3 regions of the Streptomyces sp. NBC_01304 genome follow, and region 3 is predicted to be linked to each of the others. Evidence: predicted binding sites of a transcription regulator. Region 3 holds the regulator's gene; each other region holds the start of a gene.
What was found. Region 3 encodes HrcA, which represses chaperone genes, less so after heat shock. Its sites were predicted from a motif close to TTNGCACTCNGNNNNNCNGAGTGCNAA; they were not measured.
Positions count from the first base shown of each region.

Region 1 (7,986 bases), 2.5 Mb from region 3:
GGCAGCAGGACAAGCTGAAGCAGCGCTTCGGCGTCCGGCCGCGGCTCTTCCGCCCGCCGTACGGCAACTACAACGCGAACACCCTGCGGGCCGCCGCGGACTGCGGGGTCTCGGCGGTGGTCCTGTGGCGGGCATCGATGCAGATCAACGACCTCCGGTACGCGGCCGGGCACCGCCTGCACCCCGGCGACATCGTCCTCGCGCACTTCCGCGGCCCGGGCGAACTGCAGGGCGCGTCGCTCACCGAGATGACGGCACGGATGCTGCGGCGGATCCAGGCACAGGGGTTCACGGTGGCCCGGCTGGAGGACTACCTCTAGCCGGTACGTGCGCGCTCCGGTTGGTACGTACGCGCCCGGGCTCTAGCCGGTACGTACCAGCTCGGGCTCAGGTGCCGGCTCCGGCTCGGGTTCCGGATCGGGCCCCTGGGCCGAGGCCTCCCGGTTGCGTCCCGCGCTGTCGCTGATCCGGATCAGGAGCGCGATCATCACCCAGTTCGCGACCAGCGAGGAGCCGCCCTTCGCCAGGAACGGCAGCGCCTTCCCGGTCAGCGGGATCAGCCCGAGGACGCCGCCCGCGACCACGAAGACCTGCAGCATCAGCGCGGCCGAGAGCCCCACCGCGAGCAGCTTGCCGAACGGGTCCCGGGCGAGCACCGACGTCCGCAGGCCCCGCTGCACCAGGAGCGCGTACAGGAGCAGCACCGCCATCAGCCCGGCGAGCCCCAGCTCCTCGCCGACCGTGGTCAGGATGAAGTCGCTGCGCCCCGCGAAGCCGATCAGCTCCGGGTGCCCGAGGCCGAGCCCCGACCCGGTGAGCCCGCCGCTGCCGAAGCTGAACAGGGCCTGGGCCAGCTGGTCGGAGGCGCCCTTGGCCTGACCGGCCGGGGTGAAGGTCTCGAAGGGGTTGAGCCAGGCCTCGACCCGGCCGTGCACATGCGGCTCGACCGAGCCGACCACGAACGCCCCGACCGCGGCCAGCGTCACGCCGAACAGGATCCAGCTGGGGCGATGCGTGGCGACGTACAACATCACCACGAAGAGGCCGAAGAAGATCAGTGAGGTGCCCAGGTCCCGCTCGAAGATCAGCACCAGCAGGCTGATCACCCACACCGCGATGATCGGCGCGAACTGCCGCATCGGCGGCATCTGCAGGCCGAGCACCTTGCGGCCGGTCAGCGAGAGGGCGTCGCGGTGGATGACCAGGTATCCGGCGAAGAACACCGCGATCATCATCTTCACGAACTCGCCCGGCTGGAACGACAGCGCCCCGAGCTTGATCCAGCGCTTGGCGCCGTACGCGTCGGCGCCGAAGAGCGCCGGAGCCATCAGCATGACCAGCGCCACGGCCATGGTCACGTAGATGTAGCGCTGCAGCCTGCGGTGGTCGCGCAGCAGCACGAGGATGCCGATGCAGACCGCGACGCCCACCACGGACCAGAGCAGTTGCCCGCTCGCGGTCGGCGTGGAGTTCTTGAACTTGTGCGCGTACGTTTCGTCCAGGCGATGCAGGAGGACGAGTCCGAGCCCGGTCAGCAGCAGGGCGATGGGCAGGATCAGCGGGTCGGCGTACGGGGCGAAGCGGCGTACCGCGAGATGCGCGACCAGCGCCAGCAGCGCCATGCTCGCCGCGAACTGGCCGACGTTCGAGGGCAGCTGGTCGTACATGGCGAGGCCCACGTAGGCGTGTCCGAAGACCGTGAGCACGACGGCGAACGCGAGCAGGATCGCCTCGGTGCGCCGGTGGCCCCGCGAGAGGGGCGAGCTGCCCGTCGTCATCAGTCCACGCACGGGATCCCGCCGCCGTCCATGGCCTTGGTGTCCTGATCGGCGTCCGACTTGCCCTGCTTCTCGTCCCGCTGCTCGGGCGCCTTGCTCGGCGCCTTGTCGGGATCGGTGGCAGACGGGGACGGCGACGGGTCGGCCGACCCGCCCTGCCCGATCTGCTCCGCTATGAGGCGCTTTATCTTCACATCGTCAATGACGTTGATGTCCTCGCCGCGGTTCCGTCCGAACCCCTCGATGGGCAGTGTCGTGAATTCCACATTGCCGCCGGAGAGGTTCTTCGCCTGCTTGACGAAGGACAGCAGGTCCCAGCCCTCGTCGATCACGAGGTCCTTCTTGGCGGTGTCGATCAGCTTGAACAGCTTGCCCGGGTCGGTGAAGGTGCCGGCCGAGTTCAGCTTGTGCGCGGCGGACGCGAGGAAGGCCTGCTGGCGGCGCGTACGGTCCAGATCGCCGTTGGTGAGCCCGTGCCGCTGCCGTACGAAGGCGAGCGACTGCTGGCCGTTCAGCGTCTGCCTGCCCGCCTTGAAGTCGGCGCCCGAGTACTTGTCCTTGACCGCGTGGTTCAGGCACACCGGCACGCCGTCGAGCGCGTCGGCGATGTGGAAGAAGCCCGCCAGATTGACCTCGGCGAAGTGGTCGATCGGCACGCCGAGGAACTTGCGTACGGTCTCGATCTCCTTCTTCCGGCCCGCTTCCCGGCCCTCGTGCTCCAGTCGGCGCTTGTCGGTGACGCCCTGGGCGCTGAGCTTCTCCTCGGTACGCGCCTTCTCCAGGCCGTACGCCTTCTTGATCTTGTCCTTGCCGTGGCCCGGGATGTCCACGAAGTCGTCGCGCGGGATGGAGAAGGCCTTCGCGCGGCCGCCGCCGGCCGGGACGTGCAGCAGCATCAGGGTGTTGGTGTTGTAGCCGCCGATGTCGGAGCTGCCCGCGTGCAGCTTGTCGAGCACGTCGTCGGGCAGGTCCTCGCCGTTCTGGTCCTTACGGCTGTCCAGGCCCATCAGCAGGATGTTGATGTCGCCGCCCTGCGACTTGGGGCCGTTGCCGTCCAGCGCCTTGGAGCTGCCGATGGAGCGGGCCAGGTCGCGGTAGAGGTACCAGCCGCCGATGCCGACGCAGACGGTCAGGGCGAGGGCCGTGATCAGCAGCTTGCGGCCGAGGCGCAGGGGCTTCTTGCGGGCGCGGCGGCGGGCTTTGGGGGAGTTGCGGCGGTGTCGGCTCACGTCCCCCGATGCTGGGGGAGGGCTGCTGAAGGAGTCCTGAGAGTCCTGAAGGCGCCTTCAGGACTCGGCGGGCAGGCCTCAGAACTCGGCCCGTAGGCAGGCCCCGGCCGTCGGGCCGGTCGCCACCACCAGGTCGCCGCCGTGGGCCCGGGCGATCTCGCGGGCGATGGCGAGCCCGAGCCCGGTGCCGCCGCTGCCGCGGTCGCGGGCCGCGTCGAGCCGTACGAACCGGTCGAAGACCCGCTCCCGGTCGGCCTCGGGGATCCCCGGGCCGTCGTCGGTGACTTCGAGCACGGCCCGGCTTCCTGCTGCGAAGGCCCGCACCCGCACTTCCGTCGCCGCGTATCGGAGCGCGTTGTCGACCAGATTGGCGAGCAGCCGCTCCAGGCGGGCCGGATCCCCGCGCACCGGCACCGGCGCCTGCGCCTCCAGGACGAGCCGGGGATCTCGCCGCCGGGCCAGCTCCTCCGCCGCGAGCAGCGCCAGATCGACGGGCTCCGCGATCACCGGGACCTGGGCGTCGAGCCGGGCGAGCAGGAGCAGGTCGGCCGCGATGCGCTGCAGCCGCTCGGTGTCGGCGAGGGCGGAGCGGAGCGGAGCGGTTTCAGTGCGCCGTGCGGCCGGGTCGGGGTCGGCGAGGGCGGTCTCGAGCTGGGCGCGTACGGCCGCGATGGGATTGCGGAGCTCGTGCGAGGCGTCGGCGACGAACTGGCGTTGCCGGCCGACCGACTGCTCCAGGCGGTCGAGGGTGGCGTTGGCGGTACGGGCGAGCAGGGCGACCTCGTCCTCGCCGGGGGGTTCGGGGACGCGGCGGTCGAGCTCCTTCGCCGTGACCGCGTCGAGCTCGGTCCGGATCGCGGCGACCGGGCGCAGGGCGAGGCCGGTCACCGCCCAGGCGATCAGGGCGGCGAGGCCGATCAGCGGGGGCGCGCTGGCGAGCAGGGCCCAGCCGATGGCGCGGGTCGCATGGTCGACGTCGCTGAGCACGGTGACCGCGTACACGAACTGCTCGCTGTCGTCCGGCGCCGTCGCCCGGACGACGACCACATCGCGTCGTTCCCCGTCGTGCCGCACGATCCGCGCGGCCGAGTCCTGCCCCGGGGGCGGGCGCAGGGCGGCCAGTTGGGGCGTGAAGTCGGCATCGTGGTCGGCGGTCTTGATCCGCCCTTGCGCGTCGAGCACCACGACCATGTCGACGCCGCCCTCGGGTGCGGGCAGTTGGTGGGGGGCGGCCCCGGTGTCGACGAGGGATGCGGCCTTGCGGGCGGCGAGCTCGGTGCGGCCCGAGGTGTCGTCGAGGAGGTTGGCGCGCAGCACGGTGTAGAGCCAGCCGCCGCCGACGGCGAGCAGCAGTGCCATGGCGAGTGCGGCGGCCGCGGCGGTGCGGGCCCTGACCGTGCGGGGCAGGGGCAGGCGAAATCTCTTGGGGTTGCGCGTCGTCCTACGCATCGTCGTCGGGGGCCATGCGATACCCGGTGCCGTGCACGGTGCGTATGGAGCGGCGGCCGAAGGGGGCGTCCACCTTCTTGCGCAGCGAGGAGACGTAGACCTCGACGATGTTCGGGTCGATGTCGCCGGGGGAGTCCCAGACCCGGTCCAGGATGTCCTGCTTGGCGACGGCCTGACCCGGCTCGGCCAACAGGCAGGCGAGGACGGCCAGTTCACGGGCGGTCAGCTCGATGTCCTGCCCGCCGCGCCGGCAGCGCCTTCCCCTGACGTCGAGCACCAGGTCGCCGGCCTGGAGGGTCCGGTCGCGGTCGGCCTGCCGGCGGCGGCCGAGCGCCCTGAGCCGGGCGAGCAGCACGACGAACGAGAAGGGCTTGGTGAGGTAGTCGTCGGCGCCGGAATCGAGCCCGTCGGCCTCGTCGTACTCGCCGTCGCGCGCGGTCAGCATGAGCACGGGGGTCTGCTGGTCGTGCGTGCGCAGCCGGGTGCAGACCTCGTGTCCGCCGAGCCCCGGCAGCATCACGTCGAGCACGACGGCGTCGTAATCCCCGGTCAGCGCGAGCTCGAGCCCCCGATGCCCGTCGTACGCGACATCGACCCAGTGCCCCTCGGCGGACAGGCCCCGCCGCAGGGAGTCGGCGAGGCCTTCTTCGTCTTCGACCACGAGGATGCGCACGGGGTCAAGGGTCACATACGGGACAAACTCCCTGCCGAGACGGGCGTGGGCCGGACGGTTCCGGACTCTTGCGTGGCGCCGTAGAGCACCATCCCGCCCAGCGCGAGGGCGACCGCGAACTGCGTCACGGCGATGGCCGGCTGCCCGCCGCGGGCGAAGGCGAGTCCGGCGAGGGCGAACAGCGCGGGAACGGCGAGGAAGCCGAGGGTGAGTCCCCAGTCCATGGCGGACGACCCGCCGGGCTGGTCCGGTACGCCCACGGAGAAACGGCGACGAAGATCAGGAAGGCCGTGGCGGCCAGCGCGACGGCATCGACGACAAGGGCGAACACCGCGACCGCCGTGTCGCCCCTGGGCGAGGAACGCTTCCGGCGGTGGCCCCGGGTGGAGGCGGCGGGGTGGGACTCTTCGGCAGCCATGAACAGCACTGTCGTACGGAACCAGCGCCTCCAGCGGAACGTTCTCCGATCGAGACAGACCTGCACCCGCGCGTTGACGGAGGGCCGAATTGGCACTCGGCTTGACCGAGTGCTAATCGCGGTCATAGTCTCGGCTCTGGCACTCCCCACTGGAGAGTGCCAACACAGCGACGGGCAGGTCCGGCACCCGCGACGACGGATCCACCTGGTCGCCACCCCAGACATTTCATCCCCGAGATCTCCGAAGGGGGAGGCCGGATCGTGACGACCGCCAGCTCCAAGGTTGCCATCAAGCCGCTTGAGGACCGCATTGTGGTCCAGCCGCTCGACGCCGAGCAGACCACGGCCTCTGGCCTGGTCATCCCGGACACCGCGAAGGAGAAGCCCCAGGAGGGCGTCGTCCTCGCGGTGGGCCCGGGTCGCTTCGAGAACGGCGAGCGTCTTCCGCTCGACGTCAGCACCGGCGACATCGTGCTGTACAGCAAGTACGGCGGCACCGAGGTGAAGTACAGCGGCGAGGAATACCTCGTCCTCTCGGCTCGCGACGTGCTCGCGATCATCGAGAAGTAATTCACCCGAAGTTTTTTGATCTGCGCCCCTGGCCCCCGCGATACACAGCCGGGTGGCGAGGGGCGCAGTTCGTTTTTTGAGAGGACTTGAAAAGCTCCATGGCGAAGATCCTGAAGTTCGACGAGGACGCCCGTCGCGCCCTCGAGCGTGGCGTCAACAAGCTTGCCGACACGGTCAAGGTGACGATCGGCCCCAAGGGCCGCAACGTCGTCATCGACAAGAAGTTCGGCGCCCCCACCATCACCAACGACGGCGTGACCATCGCCCGTGAGGTCGAGGTCGAGGACCCGTACGAGAACCTCGGCGCCCAGCTGGTGAAGGAGGTGGCGACCAAGACCAACGACATCGCGGGTGACGGTACGACCACCGCCACCGTGCTGGCCCAGGCGCTCGTCCGCGAGGGCCTGCGCAACGTCGCCGCGGGTGCCTCCCCGGCCGCCCTGAAGAAGGGCATCGACGCCGCGGTCAAGGCCGTCTCCGACGACCTGCTCGCCACCGCGCGTCCCATCGACTCGAAGTCCGACATCGCCGCCGTGGCCGCGCTGTCCGCCCAGGACAAGCAGATCGGCGAGCTCATCGCCGAGGCCATGGACAAGGTCGGCAAGGACGGTGTCATCACCGTCGAGGAGTCCAACACCTTCGGCCTGGAGCTCGACTTCACCGAGGGCATGGCCTTCGACAAGGGCTACCTGTCCCCGTACTTCGTCACCGACCAGGAGCGTATGGAGGCCGTCCTCGACGACCCGTACATCCTGATCCACCAGGGCAAGATCGGTTCGATCCAGGACCTGCTTCCGCTCCTCGAGAAGGTCATCCAGGGCGGTGGCTCCAAGCCGCTCCTGATCATCGCCGAGGACGTCGAGGGCGAGGCCCTGTCGACCCTGGTCGTCAACAAGATCCGCGGCACGTTCAACGCCGTGGCCGTCAAGGCCCCCGGCTTCGGCGACCGCCGCAAGGCGATGCTCGGCGACATGGCCACCCTCACCGGTGCGACCGTCATCGCCGAAGAGGTCGGCCTCAAGCTCGACCAGGCCGGTCTGGACGTGCTCGGCACCGCGCGCCGCGTGACCATCACCAAGGACGACACCGTCATCGTCGACGGTGGCGGCGACTCCGCGGACGTCCAGGGCCGCGTCAACCAGATCAAGGCCGAGATCGAGTCCACGGACTCGGACTGGGACCGCGAGAAGCTGCAGGAGCGCCTGGCGAAGCTCGCCGGCGGTGTCTGCGTGATCAAGGTCGGCGCTGCCACCGAGGTCGAGCTCAAGGAGAAGAAGCACCGTCTGGAGGACGCCATCTCCGCGACCCGCGCCGCGGTCGAGGAGGGCATCGTCTCCGGTGGTGGCTCCGCGCTCGTCCACGCCGTCAAGGTGCTCGAGGGCAACCTCGGCAAGGAGGGCGACGAGGCCACCGGTGTCGCCGTCGTCCGCCGCGCCGCCGTCGAGCCGCTGCGCTGGATCGCCGAGAACGCGGGCCTCGAGGGTTACGTCATCACCTCGAAGGTCGCCGAGCTCGAGAAGGGCCAGGGCTTCAACGCCGCGACCGGCGAGTACGGCGACCTGGTCAAGGCCGGCGTCATCGACCCGGTCAAGGTGACCCGCTCCGCCCTGGAGAACGCGGCGTCCATCGCCTCGCTGCTCCTCACGACCGAGACCCTGGTCGTCGAGAAGCCGGCCGAGGACGAGGGTGACGCCGGGCACGGCCACGGTCACGGCCACTCCCACTGACGTCTCGTAGGGACGTCTTCGTACGCAGCTGAGGCCCGGCTCCCCGCCAAGGGGAGCCGGGCCTCCGTGCTGCAACTCGCCTACTGGGGGCCGTACTTCCGCCCCGTCCGCGACGTGATCCCGCCGAGCAGCGCCCGCGGCG
Region 1 is NZ_CP109055.1:4,747,003-4,754,988, reverse strand. Features, by position in the region: gene OG430_RS20715 (polysaccharide deacetylase family protein) at 1-320, shown strand, start outside; gene OG430_RS20710 (FtsW/RodA/SpoVE family cell cycle protein) at 363-1,778, opposite strand; gene OG430_RS20705 (LCP family protein) at 1,778-3,007, opposite strand; gene OG430_RS20700 (sensor histidine kinase) at 3,086-4,456, opposite strand; gene OG430_RS20695 (response regulator transcription factor) at 4,449-5,129, opposite strand; gene OG430_RS20690 (hypothetical protein) at 5,141-5,389, opposite strand; gene groES (co-chaperone GroES) at 5,809-6,117, shown strand; gene groL (chaperonin GroEL) at 6,216-7,844, shown strand; gene OG430_RS20675 (SDR family NAD(P)-dependent oxidoreductase) at 7,925-7,986, opposite strand, start outside.
Region 1: the regulator HrcA is predicted to act here: its motif matches at 5,637-5,663, upstream of groES (co-chaperone GroES).

Region 2 (7,986 bases), 1.1 Mb from region 3:
GGAGAGGGCCAGCTGCGAGGGGACGTAGACGTCGCCGGTGCTGGTGAAGGTGAGCGTGGCCGATCTGGCGCCCTCCGGGATCGCGCCGTCCGGCACCTCGAAGGCCTTGGCGTCGACGCTCAGGTTGTTCTTGTACTTCGGACTGACCGCGCCGTCGTCCTCGCTGACGAAGAAGTTGTCCTTCCTGCCATTGGACGGTTCGGTGACGGGCTGGCCGTCGACCAGGAACTGGTCGCCCCTGGTGTTCCAGTCGCCTTCGTACGCCGTCACGGCGGCGTGGATCTCGCCCTCGGTCCGCAGGAAGCCGTCGACCGGAATCGTCGTGGCGGCCTCCGCCCGCGTGCGCACCGAGCGCTGGATGACATGGCCGCCCCAGATGTAGACGTTGCGGCGGTCGGGTGCGTACTGGTCATTGGGGGCGTCGTACTTGTAGACGACGGTCAGCGACCAGCCGCCGACACAGCCCTGCCCGGTGGGCGCCCAGACGTTGCCGACGGCGACCTCGACGGGGCTGCCGGTGGGCGCGCCCGCGAAGGAGCTGGTGACGTTGGCCTCGGCGGTGTAGTAGTGCGGGCCCTGGGTGGCGTTGGGGGTGCGGACCGCGTTCTCGACGTTCACCTCGGACTGCGTACCGCCACCGACCCGGATGATCGGGCGAGTGGTGAGCGGGTCGCCGGGAGCGTAGTCGACCGGCAGGTTGCCCTCGCGGTTGAGGTCACAGATGTTCCGCACGGTCCTGCCGAAGCGGTGCGTGCCGGCGTTGCCGCCCCAGAAGAGGCGCGCGTAGTCGACCTTCGCGCCGGGCGGGATGGTCACCTGGCCGGTGCTGGAGTCGAAGGTGCCCGTCAGGCTGGAGGCGTTGATGCGCCGCTCGACGAAGTTGTTGTTGTTCTTGGTGCCCTGGGCCGCCTGGGTCTCCTTGCAGGCGGCGACCACGTCGGGCGGGCTGGTCGGGCAGTCGAGGACCGTGTTGCCGATGGTCTTGAAGTCCCCGTAGAGGGATTCGTCGTAGCGCTTCGCGAAGGGCTCGATCACCTCCGCCGACGCGGGGTTCGCCGCACCCAGGCCGGTGATGGCGGTTGCGAGGGCGATCGCCGCACCGGCGATCCGGGTAGCGGCGCTGCGGCGCCGCGGCCTTCCTGTCTGATGTCTGAGCCACATAAGTGGTAAAGCTAGACAAATGCTCCGAATTGCCTAGCCTATGCAGCGCGACGCGCCGCGTACTCACTGATATCGCGCATCGGAGGCCGCTCTTCCGTATCCACGGGATGCGTCTGTGGTACGAAGCCGTCCTCGCCCCGCTCGAACTGGGTGAGCGCGGGCCGTACGAGATGACCTCGGGAGAGCCGCAGCTGGGCGGTGCGGTAGATCGCCGCGGCCATCCGCCCCAGCGCCTGCCCGTCCTGGTGCCGGTGCTTCCTGACCCCCACGTCGACCTGCGCGAGAGCGTCCAGGCCCACGGTGTGCAGGGCGTCGACGAGCAGGCCCAGCTCGACGCCGTACCCGACGGGGAACGGCAGCCGCTCGAGGAGCTCCCGGCGGGCCGCGTACTCGCCGCCCAACGGCTGGACGAATCCGGCGAGTTGGGGCCAGTGGAGATTGAGCAGCGGGCGGGCCACCAGCTCGGTGACCCGGCCGCCCTGACCGGGGGCGTCCCCCAGCGGGCGGTCGTACATCGCCTTGACGAACTGCACCTCGGGGTCGGTGAGCAGCGGGCCCACGATCCCCGAGACGAAGTCGGGCGAGAAGTCCTTCAGGTCCGCGTCGACGAAGCAGACGATGTCACCGCCGGTGACCATGAGCGAGCGCCACAGCACCTCGCCCTTGCCGGGCACGGCCGGTATCCGGGGCAGTACCGAGTCCCGCGCAACCACCCGCGCCCCGGCCTCGGCCGCGATCTTCGCGGTGCCGTCGGTGGAGCCCGAGTCGAGTACGACCAGTTCGTCGACCAGCGGAGCGGCGGGCGTCATCAGCTCGCTCCGGATCGTCCGGACGATGTCGCCGACCGTCTCCTCCTCGTTCAGCGCGGGCAGCACGACGCTCACCGTCGTGCCGCGCTTGGCCGCGATGACCTGCGCAAGCGGGCGGTCAGCTGCCGACCAGGAGCGCTTCTCGAGCCAGCGCTCCACCTCTTCCAGCACGTCTGCCTACTCCCAGGGGTGTGGTCCGGTGTGGTCCGGTGTGATCCATCTCGCGGTTCGGACGACTATCTCAACGGTTGGGGCCTTCGGTTACAGTCTTGAACAACGCAGATGACCACCGCATGCCGGGGGTCCCTGCTGACAACCGAATACCGCTCATCCAGAGGGGCAGAGGGAAACGGCCCGTTGAAGCCCCGGCAACCCTCCAGTCAGTACTCGCTGCGCGACGCGAGGCCCTGACTCGGGAAGGTGCCAAATCCGTCTCATGGCGACGTTCGCCATGAGGAAGATGAGGAGAAAGGGCCTCGCCATCATGGCTGTACAGACTGTTGAAGCCGCTACGACCTCCGTCGAAGGCGCTGCGAACACCGTCGATCTCGGACCTGCCTCCGGACTCTCCTGTCGCGAATGCGGCGAGCGCTTCGCGCTCGGTCCCATTTTCGCCTGTGAACTGTGTTTCGGCCCGCTCGAGGTCGCGTACGACCTCCCCGTCGGTGACCCCGAGGCGCTGCGCAAGAAGATCGAGTCCGGCCCGGAGAACATCTGGCGCTACGCGCCGCTCCTGCCCGTCCCCGCGGACGTCACCGACAAGCCGAACCTGAACCCGGGCTGGACCAAGCTGGTCAAGGCCGACAACCTCGGGCGCGAACTCGGCGTCGAGCCGGGCAAGTTGTTCGTCAAGGACGACTCCGGCAACCCGACGCACTCCTTCAAGGACCGCGTCGTCGCCCAGGCCCTCGAGGCCGCCCGCGCCTTCGGATTCACCACGCTCTCCTGCTCCTCCACGGGCAACCTCGCGGGTGCCGTCGGCGCCGCGGCCGCCCGCGCCGGATTCCGCTCCTGCGTCTTCATCCCGCACGACCTGGAGCAGGGCAAGGTCGTCAGCGCCGCGGTGTACGGCGGCGAGCTCGTCGCCATCGACGGCAACTACGACGACGTGAACCGCTTCTGCTCCGAGCTCATCGGCGACCCGCTGGGCGAGGGCTGGGGCTTCGTCAACGTCAATCTGCGCCCGTACTACGGCGAGGGCTCCAAGACCCTCGCGTACGAGATCTGCGAGCAGCTCGGCTGGCAGCTGCCCGACCAGCTGGTCATCCCGATCGCCTCGGGCTCCCAGCTCACGAAGATCGACAAGGGTCTGCAGGAGCTCATCAAGCTGGGCCTCGTCGAGGACAAGCCGTACAAGATCTTCGGTGCCCAGGCCGAGGGCTGCTCGCCGGTGTCCGTCGCCTTCAAGGCCGGCCACGACGTCGTACGGCCGCAGAAGCCGAACACCATCGCCAAGTCCCTCGCGATCGGCAACCCGGCGGACGGTCCGTACGTCCTGGACATCGCGCGCCGCACGGGTGGTGCGATCGAGGACGTGAACGACGAGCAGGTCGTCGAGGCGGTCAAGCTGCTCGCCCGGACCGAGGGGATCTTCGCGGAGACCGCCGGTGGTGTGACGGTGGGCGTGACCAAGAAGCTGGTCGAGGCCGGGCTCATCGACCCGACCCTCACGACGGTCGTGCTGAACACGGGTGACGGGCTCAAGACCCTCGACGCCGTTGCCGAGACCTCGCAGGCCACTGCCGTGATCAAGCCTTCGCTGGACGCGTTCCGTGCGGCTGGTCTCGACAGCTGATTTTTCCCCCACCCCGCCCCTTCCCGTAAGGCTGCCGCCGGCTTCAAAAGATGTCCTCAAACGCCGGACGGGCTGGATCTAGACAGGTGAACACCATGAGCGTGAACGTCCGCATCCCCACCATCCTGCGCACCTACACCGGCGGCCGGGCCGAGGTCGCGGCCGAGGGGGCCACCCTCGCCGATGTCATCGCCGACCTGGAGAAGAACCACTCCGGGATCGCCGCCCGCGTCCTGGACGACCAGGGCAAGCTGCGTCGCTTCGTGAACGTGTACGTGAACGACGACGACGTCCGCTTCGAGCAGGGCCTCGCCACCGCGACCCCGGACGGTGCGGGCGTCTCGATCATCCCCGCGGTCGCCGGCGGTTGCTGATCACCCTCAGTTATCCGAATTGCCCTCTCCACGAGAAGTGGAGGGGGCAATTCTGCATGGTTGAGCGCGGTACAGTTGGGAATACAGGTTCGCCATTGGCGCAGAGCGTGCATGGAGAGTGCCGGGAGCATATGAGAACTCTCCGCGTGCACGGTGAGAAGTAGCCAAAGTGCTCACGCTATTTGCGCTATTCATTCCCTTTGTCAGGCCCGAGTTGCCCTGAGTCGGGCCAAATTCTCCACATATTACCGATCAGGCGTGCCCAGAATTCTCGTCCGATTGACCTGTTGCAGACGGCAGTTGGACAGATACATTCAGCGGCGGTCGACGCGTTCCGGCGCACACCCCCACCTGTCGGGGGGTGAGGTCTGACCCGGATCCGCGAAGTGCGGATCTGTGCAAGGGCCAGTAATAGGGGAGTTAGGCATGGCTCAGGGCACCGTCAAGTGGTTCAACGCGGAGAAGGGGTACGGCTTCATCGCGGTCGACGGTGGTGCGGATGTATTCGTCCACTACAGCGCGATCCAGATGGACGGATACCGCACCCTTGAAGAGGGTCAGCGAGTTGAATTCGAGATCTCGCAGGGCCAGAAGGGGCCGCAGGCGGACATGGTCCGCGTAGCAGCCTAGATCGCGCCGGCGCGCTTCTGCAACGACGTGACGGAGGGTCCGCATCCCATAGGGGTGCGGACCCTCCGCTGTGTCCGGGGTCTGTTGTGTCCGGACCCCTCTGAGCTGGGGATCTTCGAGACTCGCTTGCACTCGGCATAGGCGAGTGCTAATCATTGGCGTTAGCACTCTACGAGTGAGAGTGACAAACTCTCACTCTTCACGACTTGGATCGGGCCGGTGAGGTCCGCAGACCGGGTGGGGCAAGGAACCACAAGGGATGCAGGCCGTCCGTCGCGGGCGCCGACACGATCCGGAGCAATCCACCCCTGTCCGGGAGGACCACTTCACATGGCCAAGATCATCGCGTTCGACGAGGAGGCACGGCGCGGTCTCGAGCGCGGGATGAACCAGCTCGCCGACGCCGTCAAGGTCACCCTTGGCCCCAAGGGCCGCAACGTCGTCCTCGAGAAGAAGTGGGGCGCCCCCACGATCACCAACGATGGTGTTTCCATCGCCAAGGAGATCGAGCTCGAGGACCCGTACGAGAAGATCGGCGCCGAGCTGGTCAAGGAAGTCGCCAAGAAGACGGACGACGTCGCCGGCGACGGTACGACCACCGCCACCGTTCTCGCCCAGGCGCTCGTCCGCGAGGGCCTGCGCAACGTGGCCGCCGGTGCCAACCCGATGGCCCTCAAGCGCGGCATCGAGAAGGCCGTCGAGGCCGTCTCGGGCGCCCTGCTCGAGCAGGCCAAGGACGTGGAGACCAAGGAGCAGATCGCTTCGACGGCCTCCATCTCCGCCGCCGACACCCAGATCGGCGAGCTCATCGCCGAGGCGATGGACAAGGTCGGCAAGGAAGGCGTCATCACGGTCGAGGAGGCCCAGACCTTCGGTCTGGAGCTGGAGCTCACCGAGGGCATGCGCTTCGACAAGGGCTACATCTCGGCGTACTTCGCCACCGACATGGAGCGTATGGAGGCCGTCCTCGACGACCCGTACATCCTGATCGCCAACTCGAAGATCGGCTCCGTCAAGGACCTGATCCCGCTCCTCGAGAAGGTCATGCAGTCGGGTAAGCCGCTGCTGATCATCGCCGAGGACATCGAGGGCGAGGCGCTCTCCACCCTGGTCGTCAACAAGATCAAGGGCACCTTCAAGTCCGTCGCCGTCAAGGCTCCGGGCTTCGGCGACCGCCGCAAGGCGATGCTGAACGACATCGCGATCCTCACGGGTGGCGAGGTCATCTCCGAGGAGGTCGGTCTCAAGCTCGAGAACGCGACCGTCGACCTTCTGGGCCGTGCCCGCAAGGTCGTCATCACCAAGGACGAGACCACCATCGTCGACGGTGCCGGTGACAGCGACCAGGTCAACGGCCGGGTCAACCAGATCCGCGCCGAGATCGAGCAGTCCGACTCGGACTACGACCGCGAGAAGCTCCAGGAGCGCCTCGCGAAGCTCGCCGGCGGCGTGGCGGTCATCAAGGCCGGTGCCGCGACCGAGGTCGAGCTCAAGGAGCGCAAGCACCGCATCGAGGACGCCGTTCGCAACGCGAAGGCGGCCGTCGAAGAGGGCATCGTCGCCGGTGGTGGCGTGGCCCTGCTGCAGGCCTCCTCGGTCTTCGAGAAGCTCGAGCTCACGGGTGACGAGGCGACCGGCGCCAACGCCGTGCGTCTCGCCCTTGAGGCCCCGCTCAAGCAGATCGCCGTCAACGGTGGTCTCGAGGGTGGCGTCATCGTCGAGAAGGTGCGCAACCTGCCCGTCGGTCACGGCCTGAACGCCGCGACCGGTGAGTACGTCGACATGATCGCCGAGGGCATCATCGACCCGGCGAAGGTCACGCGTTCCGCTCTGCAGAACGCCGCGTCCATCGCTGCGCTCTTCCTCACCACCGAGGCCGTCATCGCCGACAAGCCGGAGAAGGCCGCTGCCGGCGGTGCTCCGGGTGGCATGCCGGGCGGTGACATGGACTTCTGATCCTCGCGGATCGGGCGTTCATAGCTAGCTCGCTGGCTGTACGCGAGGGCGGTGCCTTCCCTTTCGGGGGAGGGTGCCGCCCTCGCGGTTTTTTGCCCCTCCCCGCCCCTTCCCTAAATCCTGCGGAGCTGGGGTGGGTGCGGGTCAATGATCGGGGGCTGTGCCCCCGGACCCCCATCGCGCTTCGCGCTCGTCCTCAAACGCCGGACGGGCTGGTTTGGGCGGCCTCAAACGCCGGACGGGCTGGTTTGGGTAGCTCAGTCCGGGATGGCCGCCAGGGCCGCGCGGGCAATCTCCGCGGCATCCGCCTTGCAGGTCGACTCCGGGTGCTCGTCGCCGCCCAGTCTCACCCAGACGATCATGTTGCCGTCACGCACGCGCAGTTCGCAGTGCTCGTCGGGGGCGGGGTTGCTCCCTTCCCAGTACGCCTCGTCGCCGATGCCGAGTCCGCTGTCGCGGGTGCCGTCGGCCGCGTCCTCTGCGAACTCCTCGCGCTGCAGGCCGGTCGCGTTCTTGTCGTCTCCGACGGTGCGCTCCAGGGTCCACCTGACGTGGGCGAGCGTATAGGCGTTCTCCAGGACATAGCCGTTCCCGAGATCCTGCGTGCCCATCCAGGTGCAGCCCGTCGACGCCGCCTTGGTGCTGTCTCCGGACGAGTCTTGGTTCTTATCCCGCTCGGGCAGCCCCAGTTGACCGGCCGCCTCCGCGCAGGTCGGGATCTTCGTGTACTTGTCGGGCGGCCCGGACGAGGCGTCCGTGTCGTCGCCGCGATTCGTCAGTACGTACGCGCCGACGCCGATGCCCGCGACGGCGAGCACGCCCGCGAGCACGAGGGCCGTGATCTTCATTTTGCGTCCGCGTGGGGGCGTACCCGCGAAAGGCAGCGGTGGCCCGAAGCCTGGGCCAGGAGCAGGAGCAGGAGCAGGAGCAGGGGGAGAGACCCAGGTGGGGGAGTACGGGTCCGGGGCGGGGGCGCGGTCCGTGGCGTCGAGCAGCCGGTCGATCTCGGTCTGCTGGGTGGCGATCAGGCCGTGTACCGAGGGCGGCCAGGGCCGTTCGGCGGGTGTGATCGGGCCGAGGAGCGCGAGGAGTTGCTGCGGGGTCGGCCGGTCGGCGGGGGCCTTGGCCAGGCACGGTCCGATGAGGGCGGCAAGCCCCGGCGGCAGCGTCGTCAGGTCGGGCTCGGCGTGGACGACGTTGTAGAGGGTCCCCGCCATCGAGGTGCCCGAGAACGGGCTGTCGCCGGTGGCCGCCATCGCGA
Region 2 is NZ_CP109055.1:6,126,308-6,134,293, forward strand. Features, by position in the region: gene OG430_RS27360 (DUF7927 domain-containing protein) at 1-1,161, opposite strand, end outside; gene OG430_RS27365 (glucosyl-3-phosphoglycerate synthase) at 1,200-2,141, opposite strand; SAM riboswitch class I at 2,295-2,437, shown strand; gene thrC (threonine synthase) at 2,455-3,765, shown strand; gene OG430_RS27375 (MoaD/ThiS family protein) at 3,861-4,139, shown strand; gene OG430_RS27380 (cold-shock protein) at 4,566-4,769, shown strand; gene groL (chaperonin GroEL) at 5,100-6,725, shown strand; gene OG430_RS27390 (serine/threonine-protein kinase) at 6,983-7,986, opposite strand, start outside.
Region 2: the regulator HrcA is predicted to act here: its motif matches at 4,895-4,921, upstream of groL (chaperonin GroEL).

Region 3 (7,986 bases):
AGGACAGAGGCCGAAGGCCGATCCGGGGGCTAGGGGCGAAGCCCCAGGCCGTCCGCAGGACTTTCGGGAAGGGGCGGGGTGGGGAAGAAAAAATCCCTCAGCCCCAACGCCCGCTGCGCCCGAGCAACAACGCCACAGCCGCAGTCCCCGCAGTGGACGTACGCAACACACTCGCCCCGAGCCGGAAGGGAGAAGCTCCCGCTTCCTCGAACACCGCCAACTCCGAAGGAGAAACGCCCCCTTCGGGCCCGACGACAAGCACGATCGACCCAGCAGCCGGCAGCGAGGCCGAGGCAAGCGGCGCACTGCCTTCCTCATGCAGCACCGCCGCAAAGTCGGCAGCAGCAAGAAGCCCCGCAACCTGCTTGGTCGAAGCCGCCTCCCCCACGGAGGGAAACCGCAGCCGCCGCGACTGCTTCCCCGCCTCCCGGGCCGTGGCCCGCCACTTGGCAAGCGACTTGAGCCCCCGCTCACCCTTCCACTGCGTGATGCAGCGCGACGCGGCCCACGGCACGATCGCGTCGACGCCGGTCTCCGTCATGGTCTCGACGGCGAGTTCACCCCGGTCGCCCTTGGGCAGGGCCTGCACGACGGTGATGTGCGGCTGGGGCTCGGGCTCCACCCGGACCTCGGCGACATCCACGTACAGGACGTCCTTGCCCTCGGTCCCGGCGACCACGCCGAACCCACCGGCGCCCGCCCCGTCCGCGAGGACGATCTCCTCGCCGACCTGCAGCCGTCGTACGGACACGGCATGGCGTCCCTCGGGCCCGTCGACCGTCACACGCCCCGCGACCACCTTGTCGACGAGGAAGACCGGAGCCGTCATGCCCCCGCCCCCCGGAGGGCCAACGCCGCCTTGGCCGCGTCGAGTTCGGCCGCAAGCACCTCGACGAGCTGCCCGGCCGGCAGCTCCCGCGCCATCCGGTGCCCCTGCCCCGCCCACAGCGCCATGCCCTGCGCGTCCCCCGCCTTCGCGGCGGCCTTGCGCAGGCCGGTCGTCATGTGGTGGACCTGGGGGTACGCGGCCGGGGCATAGCGCCCGTGCTCGCGCATGAAGCGGTTGACCAGGCCACGGGCGGGGCGTCCGGAGAAGGCCCGCGTCAGCTCTGTGCGTACGAACAACGGGTTGGTCATGGCCTGCTTGTGCACCACGTTCGCGCCCGACTCGGGGCAGACCAGGAACGCCGTGCCCAACTGCGCCTGCTCCGCGCCCGCCGCGAGCGCGGCCGCGATCTGGCCGCCGCGCATCAGTCCGCCGGCGGCGACGATCGGCAGCTGCACGGTCTCGCGGACCTGCGCGATCAGCGAGAGCAGCCCGAGCCCCGCACCGTCCGCCTCGGGGTTGTCCCGGTGGGTTCCCTGGTGGCCGCCGGCCTCGATGCCCTGCACACACACGGCGTCGGCGCCCGCCCACTGGGCGGCCTGGGCCTCTTCCGGGGTGGTGACGGTGACGACGGTCAGCGTCCCCGCGCGCGCGAAGGCGTCGAGCACATCGCGGCTGGGGCACCCGAAGGTGAAGGAGACGACCGGCACCGGGTCGTCGAGCAGGATCGCCAGCTTGGCGTCGAAGCCGTCGTCGCGCCCGCTGTCCGGGTCGCCGAGCGGGGTGTCGTACCAGGCGGACTCACCGGCGAGCTGGGCGGCGTACACGGCGACGGCGGCCGGGTCCGCGCAGGTCGGCTGCGGCATGAACAGATTGACCCCGAACGGCTGCCCGGTCATCCCGCGCAGCTGCTTGATCTCCTGGTACATGCCGTCGGCGGTCTTGTACCCGGCGGCGAGAAACCCGAGCCCGCCCGCTTCGGACACGGCCGCGGCGAGGGAGGGGCACGAGGCGCCGCCCGCCATGGGGGCCTGCACGATCGGGTAGGGGCAGAGATCGGTCAGTGCGGAGGACATGAACGCATCGTGTCATGTCCTCCACGCCGTACTCGAATCGAGGGTTCCGCCTGTCATATGCAGGCGGAACCCTCGATCCCAGCAGGCAGAACCGGCGGGCTCAGCGCCCGTTGAAAGCATCCTTCAACCGCGAGAACAGCCCCTGCTGCCCCGGCTGGAACTGCCCGGTGGGCCGCTCCTCGCCACGCAGCTGCGCAAGCTGCCGCAGCAACGCTTCCTGCTCGGGATCGAGCTTCGAGGGCGTCAGCACCTCGACGTGGACGATCAGGTCACCCCGGCCACCACCACGCAGATGCGTTACGCCTCGCTGGTGCAGCGGCACGGACTGCCCGGACTGCGTCCCGGGACGGATGTCGATCTCCTCCATCCCGTCCAGCGTCTCGAGCGGCACCTTCGTACCGAGCGAGGCCGCCGTCATCGGGATGGTCACCGTGCAGTGCAGATCGTCGCCGCGCCGCTGGAACACCGTGTGCGGCAGCTCGTGGATCTCGACGTACAGGTCACCGGCGGGACCGCCACCGGGCCCGACCTCGCCCTCACCGGCGAGCTGGATCCGCGTGCCGTTGTCCACACCGGCCGGGATCTTCACGGTGAGCGTGCGCCGGGAACGTACCCGCCCGTCACCCGCACACTCCGGGCACGGGGTCGGTACGACGGTCCCGAAGCCCTGGCACTGCGGGCACGGCCGCGAAGTCATGACCTGGCCGAGGAAGGACCGCGTGACCTGCGAGACCTCACCGCGACCGCGACACATGTCACAGGTCTGGGCCGTGGTGCCCGGCGCGGCGCCCTCGCCGGAACAGGTCGTACACACGATCGCGGTGTCGACCTGGATGTCCTTGGTGGTCCCGAAGGCCGCCTCGTCCAGCTCGATCTCGAGCCGGATCATGGCGTCCTGGCCCCGGCGGGTCCGCGAGCGCGGGCCGCGCTGCGAGGCCGTGCCGAAGAAGGCGTCCATGATGTCCGAGAAGTTCCCGAAGCCGCCCTGGCCGAAGCCGGCGCCCGCGCCGCCCGACTGGGACAGCGGGTCCCCGCCGAGGTCGTAGACCTGCTTCTTCTGCGGGTCGGAGAGCACCTCGTAGGCGGCGTTGATCTCCTTGAACCGCTCCTGGGTCTTCGGGTCCGGATTCACATCCGGGTGAAGCTCACGGGCCAGCCTGCGGAAGGCCTTCTTGATCTCGTCCTGGGAAGCGTCGCGGCGCACGCCGAGCACGGCGTAGTAGTCCGTGGCCACTTACGACTCCGCCAGGATCTGTCCGACGTAACGTGCCACTGCGCGTACCGCTCCCATCGTTCCCGGGTAATCCATCCGCGTCGGTCCTACGACGCCCAGCTTGGCGACTGCCTCGCCGCCCGAACCGTAGCCGACCGAGACGACGGACGTGGAGTTGAGCCCCTCGTGGGGATTCTCATGCCCGATCCGTACGGTCATGCCCGAGTCCTTGGCCTCGCCCAGGAGCTTGAGGAGCACGACCTGCTCCTCCAGCGCCTCGAGCACCGGCCGGATCACGAGCGGAAAATCATGTCCGAAGCGGGTGAGATTGGCGGTACCGCCGATCATCAGCCGCTCCTCGCTCTCCTCGACGAGCGTCTCGAGCAGCGTCGCGAGGACGGTCGAGACGGTGCCGCGGTCCTCGATCTCGAACGACTCCGGCATGTCCTGCACCAGCTGCGGCACATCGGAGAAGCGCCGCCCGGCGACCCGGCTGTTGAGCCGGGCCCGCAGATCGGCGAGCGAGGTCTCACCGAACGGGGCGGGGCAGTCGACGTGCCGCTGCTCGACCCGGCCGGTGTCCGTGATGACCACGAGCATCAGCCGCGCCGGAGCCAGCGAGAGCAGCTCCACGTGCCGCACCGTGGACCGGGTCAGCGAGGGGTACTGCACGACGGCGACCTGCCGCGTCAGCTGCGCGAGCAGCCGCACGGTCCGGCCCACGACGTCATCGAGATCGACGGCACCGTCGAGGAAGTTCTGAATGGCCCGCCGCTCGGGAGCCGACAGCGGCTTGACGCCCGCCATCTTGTCGACGAAGAGCCGGTAGCCCTTGTCCGTCGGGATCCGCCCGGCACTCGTATGAGGCTGGGCGATGAACCCTTCCTCCTCCAGCGCCGCCATGTCATTGCGCACGGTGGCCGGGGAGACCCCCAGCCGGTGCCGCTCGGTGAGCGCCTTGGAGCCGACGGGCTCCTCGGTGCCCACGTAGTCCTGGACGATGGCGCGCAGCACCTCGAGCCTGCGTTCACTGAGCATCGCGCGCACCTCCCTGCGGTCGTCGTCCCTTGCGACTCACCCACCCTTTGGCACTCACGGCGGGTGAGTGCCAGCCATTCACGTGTCAGTGTACGGCCGTGAGGTACGGCCCCGGCAAGGGCGGTTGCAGGGATGCCGTGCCGGGCCACGCGCACGGGGTTAGCTTCGTTCCATGCAGTTGACTTGGGACCAGCAGGACGCCGGGGCCGACTGGGAGCAGCTCGCCCCCTCAGTGGGCCGTCGCCGCCTGCCCGGCTGGGACTGCACGGTCGGGCTCGTCGCGGGCGAGGGCGCGGCCCTCATGATCGATGCGGGTTCTACGTTGCGTGAGGGTTCCGAGCTGCGGGCGCAGGCCCAGCGGCTGCTCGGCGGGGGCCGGCGGGTGACCCACCTGGCGCTGACCCATCCGCACTTCGACCACGTCCTGGGCGCGGCCGCCTTCGCGGGGGTCGAGGTGTACGGCGCGGTGGGCCTGGACACGGTCTTCGCGCGCGGCCGGGACGAGCTGGCCGCGGACGCGGTACGCCACGGAGTCGCGCCGAAGGCCGCGGGCGAGGCAGCGGATCTCCTGGTGCACCCGCACCACCTGGTGTGCAGCGAGTGGACGCTCGACCTGGGCGGCGGGACCCAGGTGCTGCTCGCGAACGTCGGCCCTGGCCACACGGGCCACGACCTGGCGGTCCTCGTCCCCGGCACATCCGGCACATCCGGCACTTCCGGCTCTCCGGAGATCGTCTTCTGCGGCGACTTGGTGGAGGAGTCGGGCGAGCCACAGGCCGGCCCGGACGCGATGCCGTCGCAGTGGCCGCGCGCCCTCGACCGCCTCCTGGAACTCGGCGGCGAGGACGCCCTGTACGTCCCCGGCCACGGTTCCGTGGTGGATGCGGCCTTTGTCCGGGCCCAGCGGGACAGCCTGGCGGCGCGTTACGGCGTGTCGTAGTTGCGCTCCCGTCCCCTTTTCCTATCGTCGGCCGAATGCGCAGCTACAGCCCCGACCTGACCCCGCCCTGGAAGAAGCCGAAGCCGGTGCCGACGGTGGAGGCGGAGACCGATCTCGTGGTCGAGGAGGCCGCCACCGGTTTCTGCGGGGCGGTGATCCGCTGCGAGGCGGGCACGGTCACGCTCGAGGACCGCTTCGGCAAGCACCGGGTGTTCCCGCTGGAGCCGCGCGGCTTCCTCCTGGACGGCAAGGTCGTCACCCTGGTCCGCCCCTCGGCGGCATCTCCGGCACGTCCCACTCGTACGGCCTCGGGTTCGGTGGCGGTCCCCGGCGCCAGGGCCCGGGTCGCCCGCGCGGGCCGCATCTACGTGGAGGGCCGGCACGACGCGGAGCTGGTGGAGCGGGTGTGGGGCGACGACCTCCGCATCGAGGGCGTGGTCGTCGAATACCTGGAGGGCATCGACGACCTCCCCGCGATCGTCACGGACTTCGCCCCCGACGCGGAGGCCCGCCTCGGCATCCTGGTGGACCACCTGGTCCCGGGTTCGAAGGAGTCCCGCATCGCGGCGGCCGTGTCGAGCGAGTACGCGCTGGTGGTGGGCCACCCGTACATCGACGTCTGGGAAGCGGTGAAGCCTTCGTCGGTGGGCATCGCGGGGTGGCCCCGGGTGCCGCGTGGGCAGGACTGGAAGACGGGGGTCTGCCGGTCCCTCGGGTGGCCGGAGAACACGGGCGCCGCGTGGCAGCGGATCCTGTCCTCGGTCCACTCGTACCGAGACCTGGAGCCGGAACTCCTTGGCCGCGTCGAGGAGTTGATCGACTTCGTGACGGCGCCACAAGATTGATCCCCCCCGACGCCGGACGGGCTGGTTTACCAGCCCGTCCGGCGTTTGAGGACAGTCTTTGAAGCCGGCGGCAGCCTTACGGGAAGGGGCGGGGCGGGGAGAAAATCAGTCCACCAGATCCCGAACGACCGCATCAGCCAACAACCGCCCCCGCAAGGTCAACACAGCCTGCCCCGAGGCAAAAGCCTCACCTTCGAGCAACCCTTCGCCCAGCGCACGCTGAGCCGCCGCAAGCCCCGCCGGCCGAAGCAGCGAAAGCGAAACACCCTCCCGGAGCCGAAGCTCCAACAGAATCCGCTCGACCCGCCGGTCCTCGGCAGAGAGCAGCTCCCGCCCGGCCCCGGGCGACGAACCAGCCGCAAGCCGCCCGGCATAAGCCCCGGGATGCTTGACGTTCCACCACCGCACCCCACCCACATGGGAGTGGGCCCCGGGGCCCGCACCCCACCAGTCGGCCCCCCGCCAGTAAAGCTCGTTGTGCAAACACCGCCCGGCCTCCGAGGTCGCCCAATTGGACACCTCGTACCAGGAGAACCCGGCCTCGGCCAGCACGGAATCGGCGATCAGATACCGATCCGCATGCACATCGTCATCGGTCATCGGCACTTCACCCCGCCGAATACGGCGAGCGAGCTGCGTCCCTTCCTCCACGATCAACGCGTAGGCGGAGATGTGATCCGGCCCCGCGCCCAGGGCGGCGGAGAGCGACGCCCGCCAGTCGTCGTCCGACTCCCCCGGCGTGCCATAGATCAGGTCAAGGTTCACATGCGCGAACCCCGCCGCCCGCGCCTCCGCGACACACGCCTCCGGCCGTCCCGGCGTATGCGTACGGTCGAGCACCTGAAGCACGTGCTGCCGGGCGCTCTGCATCCCGAACGAGACCCGGTTGAACCCGCCCTCGCGCAGCTCGGCGAGGTACGCGGGGTCCACGGAGTCCGGGTTGGCCTCGGTCGTGACCTCCGCGTCCGGGGCGAGGCCGAACTCGTCGCGTACCGCCCCAAGGACCCGCACCAGGTCCGCCGCGGGCAGCAGCGTCGGCGTACCGCCACCGACGAAGACGGTCTGCACCGCGCGCGGATCGTCGCCGAGGACCTTGCGGGCCAGCCGGATCTCCTCGACGAGATGACCGGCGTACGAGTCCCGTGACGCGAGCGCCCCGTCCGGCCCGCGCAGCTCGCTCGCGGTGTAGGTGTTGAAGTCGCAGTAGCCGCAGCGCGTCGCGCAGTACGGCACGTGGAGGTAGAACCCGAGCGGGCGCGCGGCCGCCCCGGTCAGGGCGGAGGCGGGCAGCGAGCCGTCGTCGGGGACGGGCTCACCGTCGGGGAGTGCGGAAGGCATGCACCCATTGTCCGGTACGCCGCCGGGTCACCGTGCCTGGAGGACGAGCAGCGCCATGTCGTCGTCGGCCGGGACCTCGGAGAAGTCGTGCACGAGGCGCCGGATGCGCTCGGCGACGAGGGGCGCGGTGAGTCCGGCGCAGGCGGCGAGGGCCGTGGCGAGGCCGTCCCCGTCGTCGAGCTGGCGGCGGCCCGAGCGGCGCTCCGTGACGCCGTCGGTGACGCAGAGCAGGGTCTCGCCGGGGGCCAGGACGAAGGAGTCGCTGCAGTACTCCGCGCCGTCGAGGACGCCGAGCAGCACCTGCGGTTCGGCCGTCGCCCGTACGTTGCCGTCGGGGCGCAGGAGCAGCGGCAGCGGGTGTCCGGCGCTGGCGAGGGTGCAGCGCACGCCCTCGTCGGTGGGGATCAGCTCGCCGTAGAGGAGGGACAGGAAGCGGGTCGGTGAGCCGTCGTCGTGCAGCCCGACCCCGCCCGCCTCGGCGACGGCGCGGGCCGCGGACTCGGCGGCTTCCATGGCGTCGTCGAGGAGCAGGCGGTTGAGGCGGTCGAGGACGTCGGCGACCTGGTAGCCCTCGCGGGCGAGCAGGCGCAGCCAGGGGCGGGCGAGGCCGGTGACGACGGCGGCCTCCGGGCCGTTCCCGCAGACGTCGCCGAGGGCGAAGCACCAGCGGCCGTCGCCTGCCGGGAAGACGTCGTAGAAGTCACCGCCTG
Region 3 is NZ_CP109055.1:7,203,554-7,211,539, reverse strand. Features, by position in the region: gene OG430_RS31905 (16S rRNA (uracil(1498)-N(3))-methyltransferase) at 98-829, opposite strand; gene OG430_RS31900 (nitronate monooxygenase) at 826-1,902, opposite strand; gene dnaJ (molecular chaperone DnaJ) at 2,003-3,136, opposite strand; gene hrcA (heat-inducible transcriptional repressor HrcA) at 3,137-4,153, opposite strand; gene OG430_RS31885 (MBL fold metallo-hydrolase) at 4,326-5,093, shown strand; gene OG430_RS31880 (DUF3097 domain-containing protein) at 5,129-5,938, shown strand; gene hemW (radical SAM family heme chaperone HemW) at 6,044-7,276, opposite strand; gene OG430_RS31870 (SpoIIE family protein phosphatase) at 7,304-7,986, opposite strand, start outside.